DNA from 3 places in the Megasphaera indica genome. Region 2 is predicted to be linked to each of the others. Evidence: riboswitches for the same ligand, from Rfam matches in the RefSeq annotation. Region 2 holds a riboswitch; each other region holds the start of a gene.
The links. A riboswitch is a leader RNA that binds a small molecule or an ion and turns the genes downstream of it on or off. The one in region 2 is predicted to bind S-adenosylmethionine.

Region 1 (3,275 bases), on a different contig from region 2:
GCATGGTCAGGGAGTCACCGGGCAGGCGGGCCAGGAAGGCCGACGCCGTAAACAGGGTCAGGCCCAAGCCGGATTGGGAAATGTCGATGCCCTTTTCCGTCGTCATGAAGACGCCGCTCCAATCGTTGATAGAACCTTCTACCAGGAAGGCAATGGTGCAGACCAGGCCGATGAGGACGATTTTCCCCTTGGGCAGGACCAGGGAAGCGCCCTTGCCGGATGCCTGCCGTTCCCCATGGAGATGGGGCGCAAAGAAGCAGACGCAGAGGCCGATGAAGACGGCGCCGGCAATCATGACGATTTTCCAGTAAAAGCCTAGGTGGAGCAGGGAAGCAAAAAAGGCAGCGCCGGCGAGATTCCCCAGGGACCACATGGCCTGCAGGCCGGACATGAGGCGCTTGTGAACTTTCCGTTCAATGAAGATACCGTTGATGTTGACGACGACGTCGAGCAGTCCCAGGAACGAACCGAGGAGGACGGCCATAACCAAGGCCGCTGCATAAGCCGGCACATAACAGAGAACGTTCAGGACGACGGCAATGGCTAGGCCGGCGATGGTCAAAGAACGGCGGCAGCCCAGGCGCCCGGCAATGGAACCGGCCAGCATCATCATGATCAGGGCGCCTAAGCCGACGGCCAATAAGAGGAACCCCAGGTGGTCGTCCTGAATCTGCAGCTGCTGCCTCAGGAAGGGAATGAGCGATGCCCACGACGTAAAACCGAAACCGCCGAGGAAGTAAAAGGCTTTGGCACTATAAATCTGCCAAAGGATATCTCGTTTATTCATCAATTTCTGTCACCTCACACTAAAAAAAGCCGGACAAGAAACCACCCTGTCCTGCATCTTTATCGAAAGACGCGTTTACGTACGCGCCCTTCCTCCGCTGCAGGACTGAAGTGACATCTTATCCGGCTTTATACTATACGAGCATAAGCCTCCGATGAGCGGTATTATTATAACATAAAAAGAAATTTTCCTCAAGGAGCACAATATTTCTTGACAGATTCTCTTCCAGGTGATAATATGTACACCAACAACCATACATTGTCTTTCATCAAGAGCAGTCGAGGGAATGGCCCGATGACGCTGCGGCAACCCCCTATCGGGATAGGTGCCAAGTCCAGCGGTGTATACCGGCAGATGAACGAATCGCAAATTGAGCCGTCATCTGTATGACGGCTTTTCTTTTTGACCGGCAAGCCCTTATTATCCGTTATCCAGAAAGGAAATGATTACATGAACGCAACAGTAAAAAAACTCTTCGCCGCCGTTCTCATCACGACGACGTGCCTCTTTGCCGCCGGCTGCGGTTCGTCTTCCAATTCCGGTGCTTCCGGTGACAAAAAAGAAATCAAGATGGGCGTCACTGCCGGTCCTCATGCCGAAGTCATGGAAGAAGTCGCTAAAGAAGCAGCTAAACAGGGCATTACTATCAAAGTCGTCGAATTCAACGACTACGTCCAGCCGAACAAGGCCCTGGCCGAAGGCGACCTGGATATGAACTCCATGCAGCATCAGCCGTACATGGACAACGTCGTCAAGAAACAAGGCCTGAAGATCACCTCCATCGGCAAGACCATTATCCTGCCCATGGCCGTTTACTCCCATAAATTCAAAGACATCAAAGACGTCACGGACGGCGCCAAAGTCACCATCCCGAACGACCCGACCAACGGTGCCCGCGCCCTGCTCCTGCTCCAGCAGGCCGGCCTGATTAAATTGAAAAACGGCAACTCCGTCGACGCTTCGGTAACAGATATCACCGAAAATCCCAAGAACCTCCAGTTCGTCGAACTCGACGCCGCTCAGATTCCCCGCTCCCTCGACGATACGGACCTGGCCTGCGTCAACACCAACTACGCTATCCCGGCCGGCCTGAACCCGCAGAAAGATTCGATCCTCGTCGAATCGAAGGATTCGCCGTATGCCAACGTCATGGCAGTCCGTCAGGGCGACGAAAACAACGAAACATACAAGAAAGTCTTGGCAATCTACCAGTCTGAACCGATCAAGAAATTCATTGAAGAACACTTCCAGGGAACCATCCTGCCGGCGTTTTAGCAGCGAGTAGTTAGTGGTTAGTGGCTAGTGGCTAGTGGTTCGTAGGGGCCGCCCAAAGGGCGGCCCGCCTGAATCCTCTAAAAAGGGCTTGTCGCACGTGCGATAAGCCCTTTACTTATGGTATAATAATGGTTGTCATCAGATTCAGAAAGGAGACACTCTCATGAAAGCCGTATTTGTCGATTTCGAGATGAACCCTATCGGCCGGGACCAGAAGGAAGCGCGCCGCATCTGCAAAGGAGAAATCATCGAAATCGGTGCTGTCAAAATAGACGAAGACGGGAATGAAATCTCGTCGTATAAGGAATATGTGCTGCCCGAATATACGACAGCCATGAATCAGACCTGTCAGGAATTGACAGGTATCACCATGGAAATGCTGGCCGGGAAACCCCATTTCCGCCAGGCCTTCGACCATTTCCTGACCTGGTGCAACGAAGGCTGCCCCAATGCCTACGAAATGTTCGCCTGGAGTGAAAATGACTGGCGCCAGCTGGACTGCGAACTCCGCCTCAAAGAAATCGACGAGCACGACGACCGCGTCCGCTGGATGCTCGACCACTGGCAGAACTTCCAGCAGATTTACTGCAACCTCCTGGGCCTGGATAACGTCATTTCCCTGGACAAGGCCATCAGCACCCTGGGAGAAACCTTCGACGGCCAGATGCACGACGCCCTCTGGGATGCCCGCAACACGTCCAAGCTCTACGTCTTATCGAAGAAAAAAGAAGAATTCCGCGATATCATGCAGCCTATCATCGACGCCACCAAGCCGGCAGAACCGCTGACGTTCTCCCTGGCCGACGCCTTCCGCGCTGCCCGCAAGTAAAGGGAGGGAATCCGGCCATGGAAGATACGACACTCCGGATGGTTTATATTTTCACAGACATCATCCTGCCCATGATTGCCGGATATGTCACCAAAAGGCGGAGCTGGCTGACGCCGGACCAGTCGAATTGGCTCATCCGCTTCAACATCATCGTCATCATGACGTCCCTGACCCTGCTCAGCTTCTGGGTCCTGCCCATGCGGACGGACTTGCTCAGCCTGCCTTTCTTCGCTTTTTTCAACGGCCTCCTGCCGCTGGCCGTCGTCCTCTTGCTGGGACGGCAGCGCAAATTCTCGTCCTTCGTCGACCGAGGCAGTTACCTCATCGCCGCCATTCCGGCCAACACGGGGATGCTCGGCGGCCTGTGCAGCTACATTCTCTACG
Region 2 (3,275 bases):
AGAATGACGGCAAATCCATGGGCGTCCTCATCGAAAAGTACATCGGTACGACGGGCCGCCGCCTGTTCCTGCTCTTCTGCTGGGTCTTCAGCCTGCTGGTCATCGCCGCTTTCGGCGATATCGTCGCTACGACGTTCAACGGCTTTGCCAAGGATGGTTCCCTGGTCCTGCCCAATGCGGCAGCTGCATCCATTTCCATGCTGTTCATCTTCGTCGCCATTGCCTTTGGCCTGTTCATCAAGAAGTTCAATCCCAGTGAAAAAGTACGCTTCGTCATCGCCATCGTCCTCTTGATCGCCATGCTCTATGTCGGCATCGACCTGCCGATTTACCTGGACCGCATGACCTGGCTGTACATCATCTTCGCTTATATTTTCTTTGCTTCCATCATGCCCATGTGGCTCCTGAAACAGCCGCGTGACTACATCAGCGCCTTCCTGCTGCTCATGATGATCGCCGGCGGCGTCATCGGTATCTTCATCGCCCAGCCGACGCTGAATATGCCGGCCTTCACGTCCTTCTCGGTCGGCGGCAAGGATTTGTTCCCGATCCTGTTCATCACCATCGCCTGCGGTGCCGTTTCCGGCTTCCACAGCCTCGTTTCGTCTGGTACGTCGTCGAAGACCCTGGATAAGGAACAGGATTCGGTCTTCGTCGGCTACGGTTCCATGTGCGTCGAATCGGTCTTAGGTGTCGTTTCCCTGGTCATCGCCTGCGCTGCCGCTTCCAACGGCCATGTCGCTTCGGGCACGCCGTTCCAGATCTTCTCCGGCGCCGTCGCTGGTTTCTTCACCATGTTCGGCCTGTCCCAGACGGCAGCTGCCTGCATCATGACCATGTGCGTTTCTGCCCTGGCCCTGACGACCCTCGATGCCGTCGGCCGTATCGGTCGTATGTCCTTCCAGGAACTGTTCAGCGTCGATGAAGGACAGGAAATGAACACGATCCAGAAAATCTGCGTCAATAAGTATTTTGCTACGGTCATCACCTTGTTTTTCGGCTTCCTGCTCTGCTTAGGCGGCTACATGAACATCTGGCCTCTCTTCGGCTCGGCCAACCAGCTGCTGTCGGCCATGGTCCTCATCTGCCTGACGGTCTTCCTCAAGACGACAGGCCGCAAGAGCTTCATGCTCTACGTCCCCATGGTCGTCATGTTCTGCGTTACCATGACAGCCCTCGTCGAATCGGCTTATGCCCTGATCATCAAGATTGCCTCGGGTAACTGGTCGCTCCTCATCGAAGGATTGCAGTTCGTCCTGGCCATCGCTCTCATGGTCCTGGCCATCTCCATCGTCTACCACTGCGGGAAAGAACTCGTCCACGCCGACAACAAAACGGCACACCACGACGCCCAGCCCACGGCGACGCATTGAGGGTGTCAGCAGCTAGCAGTCAGCAGTTAGCGGTTAGCAGCTAGCAGTCAGCAGTTAGCGGTTAGCAGCTAGCAGTCAGCAGTTAGCGGTCAGCAGTTAGCAGTTAGCAGCTAGGGGTTAGCTGTTAGACACTAACGGCTACCCCCTAACGGCTAATCCCTAAAAAGGGCCTGCTGTATATGCAACAAGCCCTTTTTACTTATAAAAAAATATAATTTATAAAGTTAAATTCCTATCAAAAGCCATGGGTATAACGTTTACATTGTAAAATATGAAAGTTTCTGCTTAAAATCCCTTGACAATATACTCTGTAAAGTGTACACTCTTGGTAACGTTTCCGATAGGAAGCTATTCATTTTAGTCATCAAAGAGGTATGTTATCATGGGGTACTTAAAAAATTTGACCATCATGTGTTGTATGATATGATCGTATTGTACAACCATTCATAAGGACAATACAATACGAAACCTATTCATCCAGAGCAGCTGAGGGACTGGCCCGATGACGCTGCGGCAACCTACGTAGGTAAGGTGCCAATTCCAGCAGGAAATAACCTGGCAGATGAAGTCATGGGCATACGTCTATTTATAGCGCCATCTGCATCAGCAGGCGGCGCTTTTCTTTTTGCCAAAAAGGAGCTGAGTACATGGAGCATGTGGCAACGTATTTGACAGAGCTGATCGGCAACACGCCGCTCTTGGAACTGACTCATTGGCAGGCTCGGCACGGCCTCAAGGCCCGCGTCCTGGCCAAGCTGGAGTACATGAACCCCTTGGGCAGCGTCAAGGACCGCGTAGCGGCAGCCATGATCGACGAAGGGATACGGCAGGGGAAGATCAACAAAGATACGGTCATCATCGAACCGACGAGCGGCAATACAGGCATCGGCCTGGCCCTGGTCGCCGCCGTGAAGGGCCTGCACCTGATCTTGACCATGCCCGATACGATGAGCCTGGAACGGCGTAAGATCGTGTCAGCCCTGGGGGCGGAAATCGTGCTGACACCGGGCATCGAGGGGATGCGCGGCAGCATCGGCAAAGCTGAAGAATTGAGGGATTCTTACGGCAATGCCTTCATTCCCCAGCAGTTCGACAATCCGGCCAATCCAGCCATCCACCGCCAGACGACGGCGGAAGAAATCTGGCGCGACACGGACGGCAAGGTAGATATCTTCATTTCGTCCGTCGGCACAGGCGGCACCATTACCGGTACGGCCCAGGGCCTGAAAGGCCATAAGCCGGACGTCCAGATCGTCGCCGTTGAGCCGAAAGATTCCGCTGTCCTGCACGGAGGCCGGCCGGGCCCGCACGCCATTCAGGGGATTGGCGCCGGGTTCATCCCGAAAGTTTTGGATATGTCTCTCGTAGATGATGTGATCGACGTATCCAATGAGGACGCCTACGGCCGGGCCAGAGAAGTCGCCAAGACCGACGGCCTTTTGGTCGGCATTTCGTCCGGTGCGTCGCTTCAGGCAGCCCTGGAACTGGCCAGCCGGCCGGAAAACGAAGGCAAGACCATCGTCGTCCTCCTGCCGGACGGCGGCGAACGCTATTTATCGACGGCTTTATTTGAGGGGTAAGGAATCTAAGCCGGTATAGAGGGGGAAAGAAAATGAACAAGAAGCGCATCATAGCTATACTGGCTTTTTCGGCGGCACTCGCCGTCGCTGGGGCCTTGGCTGGCTGCGGACGCAGTGATACAACCGAGGGCGGCGGCACGATGACGCTGACCAATGTCTCGTATGATCCAACCCGTGAGTTATATAAAGAATACAATGAATTATTCCAGCAGCACTATCGTGAGACGACAGGCAAGGATATCCGCATCATCCAGTCCCATGGCGGATCGGGCAGTCAGGCCCGGTCGGTCATCGAAGGCAGCAAGGCCGATGTCGTGACCCT
Region 3 (3,275 bases), on a different contig from region 2:
CCGTCGTACCGATGGACGTGCCGGCAATGAGACGCGTCAGCGGGATGATGGCGACCATGAGGATGATGAACGGGATGGAACGGATGATGTTGACGATCGTGCCAAGGATTTGATTGATGAAGCGGTTTTCCAGGATATGGCCCTTGCTGGTCGTGACCAGGGTGATACCCAGGGGAATGCCGATGATACCGCCAATGACCGTGGCGACGGCGACCATGTAGAACGTTTCTTCAATGCCTTGGAGCATTAACTTAATGATTTCTTGGGACATAACCTAAAACCTCACTTCCAATCGGTAATGTTTTGATGTACGAGAATGCCTTGGCCTGTGTTTCCATATCGCCCATGATGACGACGATGAGGTAGCCGAACGGTTCATCCTGGATGTAGTCGATGTTGCCGTAGAGGACGCTGACTTCGACGTTGAATTTGCGGACGATGTCGGCGACGACGGGGTCGCTGGTCGCAGCGCCTTTGAAGCGCAGGCGGACGAGCATGTAGCGGTCCGGCGACGGCTGGTCGGTGACGCCCAGGTTCTTGATGCCTGCCGGCAGTTCCATGTTGATGATGGACGTGACGAAATCTTTCATGGTCTGGGACTGAGGATTGGTGAAGATGTCGACGACGCGGCCCATTTCCTTGATGACGCCGCTTTCGATGACGGCGACGCGATGGCAGATTTCCTTGACGACGGCCATTTCATGGGTGATGACGACGATGGTGATGCCCAGGCGTTTATTGATGTCCTGGAGCAGTTCCAGGATGGACTTCGTCGTCTGCGGGTCCAGGGCCGATGTGGCTTCGTCGCAGAGCAGGATTTTCGGGTCGCTGGCCAGGGCACGGGCGATGCCGACGCGCTGTTTCTGGCCGCCCGAGAGCTGGGACGGATAGTTGCCGGCCCGGTCACTGAGACCGACCAGGTCGAGGAGGGAAGCGACTTTCTTTTCGATGACGTCTTTGGAAGCGCCGATGAGTTCCAGCGGGAAGGCAATGTTTTCGGCAACCGTACGGGATGATAAGAGATTGAAGTGCTGGAAAATCATGCCGATGTTCTTGCGTTCTGCCCGCAGCTGGGATTCATTCATCTTGGTCAAATCCTTGTCGTCGATGATGACCTGGCCGCTCGTCGGTTTTTCTAACATATTGATGCAGCGGACCAGCGTCGATTTGCCGGCACCGCTCTTGCCGATGATACCGAAGATCTCGCCGTCGTCGATGGTCAGGTTGATGCCTTTCAGGGCCTGGACCTGTGCGGCGCCGCCGTAGGTCTTGGTAATATTTTTCAGTGTAATCACAGTATCAACTCCTCAAAATAGGCGTAACTAGAGAAAGCAACCACAAAAAAGGCCGTCATGCAGATGACGGCCGTATATACGGTTTCATTTCATCTGTCGGAATGTTCCGTTGGAATTGGCACCTTCCCGATAGGGGGTTGCCGCAGCGTCATCGGGCCAGTCCCTCAGCTGCTCTGGATGAAGGGTATATGGTTGTTGCGTCTTATAATAGCACGGATGGCCGGGATTGTCAATGGAAAATCGTTATTGCGCCCAGTCGCCATCGGTAAAGACCGGCACCGTCGTGCCGTCGGCCCTGGTCCCGGTGATGGTCAGGTCCGGCGAACCGACCATGAAGTCGACGTGGATCATGGAGTCGTTGAGGCCGGCTGCGGCAACAGCGTCTTTGTCCATATCGGCACCGCCAGCCAGGCAGGTCGGGTACGATGCGCCCAGGGCCAGGTGGCACGAGGCGTTTTCGTCGAAGAGCGTTTCATAGAAGAGGATGCCCGACAGGGAAATGGGCGAGTGATAGGGGATGAGGGCTACTTCGCCGAGGCAGCAGGCGCCGTCGTCGATAGCGATGAGTTTCTTCAGGACGTCTTCGCCCGTTTCGGCGGCAGCGTCGATGACTTTGCCGTCTTTGAAGGTCAGGTGGAATTTGTCGATGAGGTTGCCGTTATAGACCAGGGGCTTGGTGCTGTAGACCGTGCCGTTGACCGCATCTGCCTTGGGGGCCGAATAGATTTCTTCCGTCGGGATGTTGGCATTGAACAGCAGGTGGTCCGCCGTTTCTTCCATGCCGCCCTGCCAGATATGACCGGCCGGCAGGCCGATAGTCAGGTCCGTTCCCAGGCCGTTCGTATAGTGCAGGCTGGTGAAATGCTGGTCCGTCATCCAGGTCCGGCGCTTCTTCAATTCGGCCAGATGGGCGTCCCAATCGGCCAGGGCATCGGCACCGTCGGCACGGGACGACTGGAGGATTTGCTTCCACAAGGCTTCGTAAGCGGCGGCTGCGTCGAGGTCCGGATAGAGCAGTTTGGCCCAGACGGCACTGGGGACGGCAGCGACGAGCCACGTCGTCTTCGAGGCCATCATGCCGTCGATGTATTCCTTCAAGGCTTCATTCTGGGCTTTCTGCTGGGCAAAGATTTTATGGGTGTCGATGCCGTCCATGAGGTACGGATTCGCCGAGATGAGGCTGAGGAAGGCCGCTTTCTTATGGTAATAATAGAGGCTGAAATCGCGGCGCCAGTCCGGCAGGGACTCGAAATACTGCAAATCTTCGTGTTCGTAGCGCAGGCGGGCCATGTCGTCAGACCGCCAGTTGCAGACGACCTGGGCGGCGCCGGCCGTATAGGCCTCTTTCGTCAGGAGGGCGACGAAGTCGTGCGATTCGACAGGGGCATTGATGACCAGGGTCTGACCTTTCTGGAGATTCAGGCCCTTCTGCAAGAGGACGCGGGCATAAGCCGTTAATTGTTTGGTAGTTGGCATAAAATCACTCCTTAGTAGATGAGGATAGGACAGGGACTTTCCAGGCCGTGTGCTTCCACAGGCGCCAGTTCAGGGCGCTGGCATTGATGGCCAGGCTGATGATGAGGCTGATCCAGTAGCCATAGGGCCCGTAGGATGTGACGTGGGCCATGGCATAGCCCATGGGGATGCTGATGAGCCAGTAGGTCACGAAAGCGACGTAAGTGATGATCTTGACGTCCTTATAGCCGCGCAGGATGCCCTGGACCGGCGTGCCGGCGGCATCGAAGAAGGAAAAGGCGACGGCGTAGAAGATGAACATGCGGATGGCCCAGAACGTTTCGGCATCGCTCGTGAAGATGGCGGCGATATGATCGACAAAGTGGTAAGTCACGACGATGAGGGCGATGGCGATGGTGAAGGCCGTCATCTGGCAGAGCACGGCATACTGCCGGGCAGCGGCGTAGTTGCGGGCGCCGACTTCGTAGCCGATGACGATAGTCGCCGTCAGGCTGATGCTCCAGG

Region 1: another riboswitch for S-adenosylmethionine. It lies ahead of ACFCTO_RS04525 (MetQ/NlpA family ABC transporter substrate-binding protein); the one in region 2 lies ahead of cysK (cysteine synthase A).
Region 3: another riboswitch for S-adenosylmethionine. It lies ahead of ACFCTO_RS10320 (methionine ABC transporter ATP-binding protein); the one in region 2 lies ahead of cysK (cysteine synthase A).

The regions. Positions count from the first base shown of each region.
Region 1 is NZ_JBKKJR010000005.1:97,939-101,213, forward strand. Features, by position in the region: gene ACFCTO_RS04520 (MFS transporter) at 1-787, opposite strand, end outside; SAM riboswitch class I at 1,050-1,148, shown strand; gene ACFCTO_RS04525 (MetQ/NlpA family ABC transporter substrate-binding protein) at 1,238-2,062, shown strand; gene ACFCTO_RS04530 (3'-5' exonuclease) at 2,226-2,891, shown strand; gene ACFCTO_RS04535 (AEC family transporter) at 2,909-3,275, shown strand, end outside.
Region 2 is NZ_JBKKJR010000002.1:102,210-105,484, reverse strand. Features, by position in the region: gene ACFCTO_RS02030 (carbon starvation CstA family protein) at 1-1,373, shown strand, start outside; SAM riboswitch class I at 1,844-1,942, shown strand; gene cysK (cysteine synthase A) at 2,021-2,953, shown strand; gene ACFCTO_RS02020 (sulfate ABC transporter substrate-binding protein) at 2,986-3,275, shown strand, end outside.
Region 3 is NZ_JBKKJR010000022.1:28,769-32,043, reverse strand. Features, by position in the region: gene ACFCTO_RS10325 (methionine ABC transporter permease) at 1-271, opposite strand, end outside; gene ACFCTO_RS10320 (methionine ABC transporter ATP-binding protein) at 252-1,295, opposite strand; SAM riboswitch class I at 1,382-1,479, opposite strand; gene ACFCTO_RS10315 (aminopeptidase) at 1,539-2,771, opposite strand; gene ACFCTO_RS10310 (MATE family efflux transporter) at 2,776-3,275, opposite strand, start outside.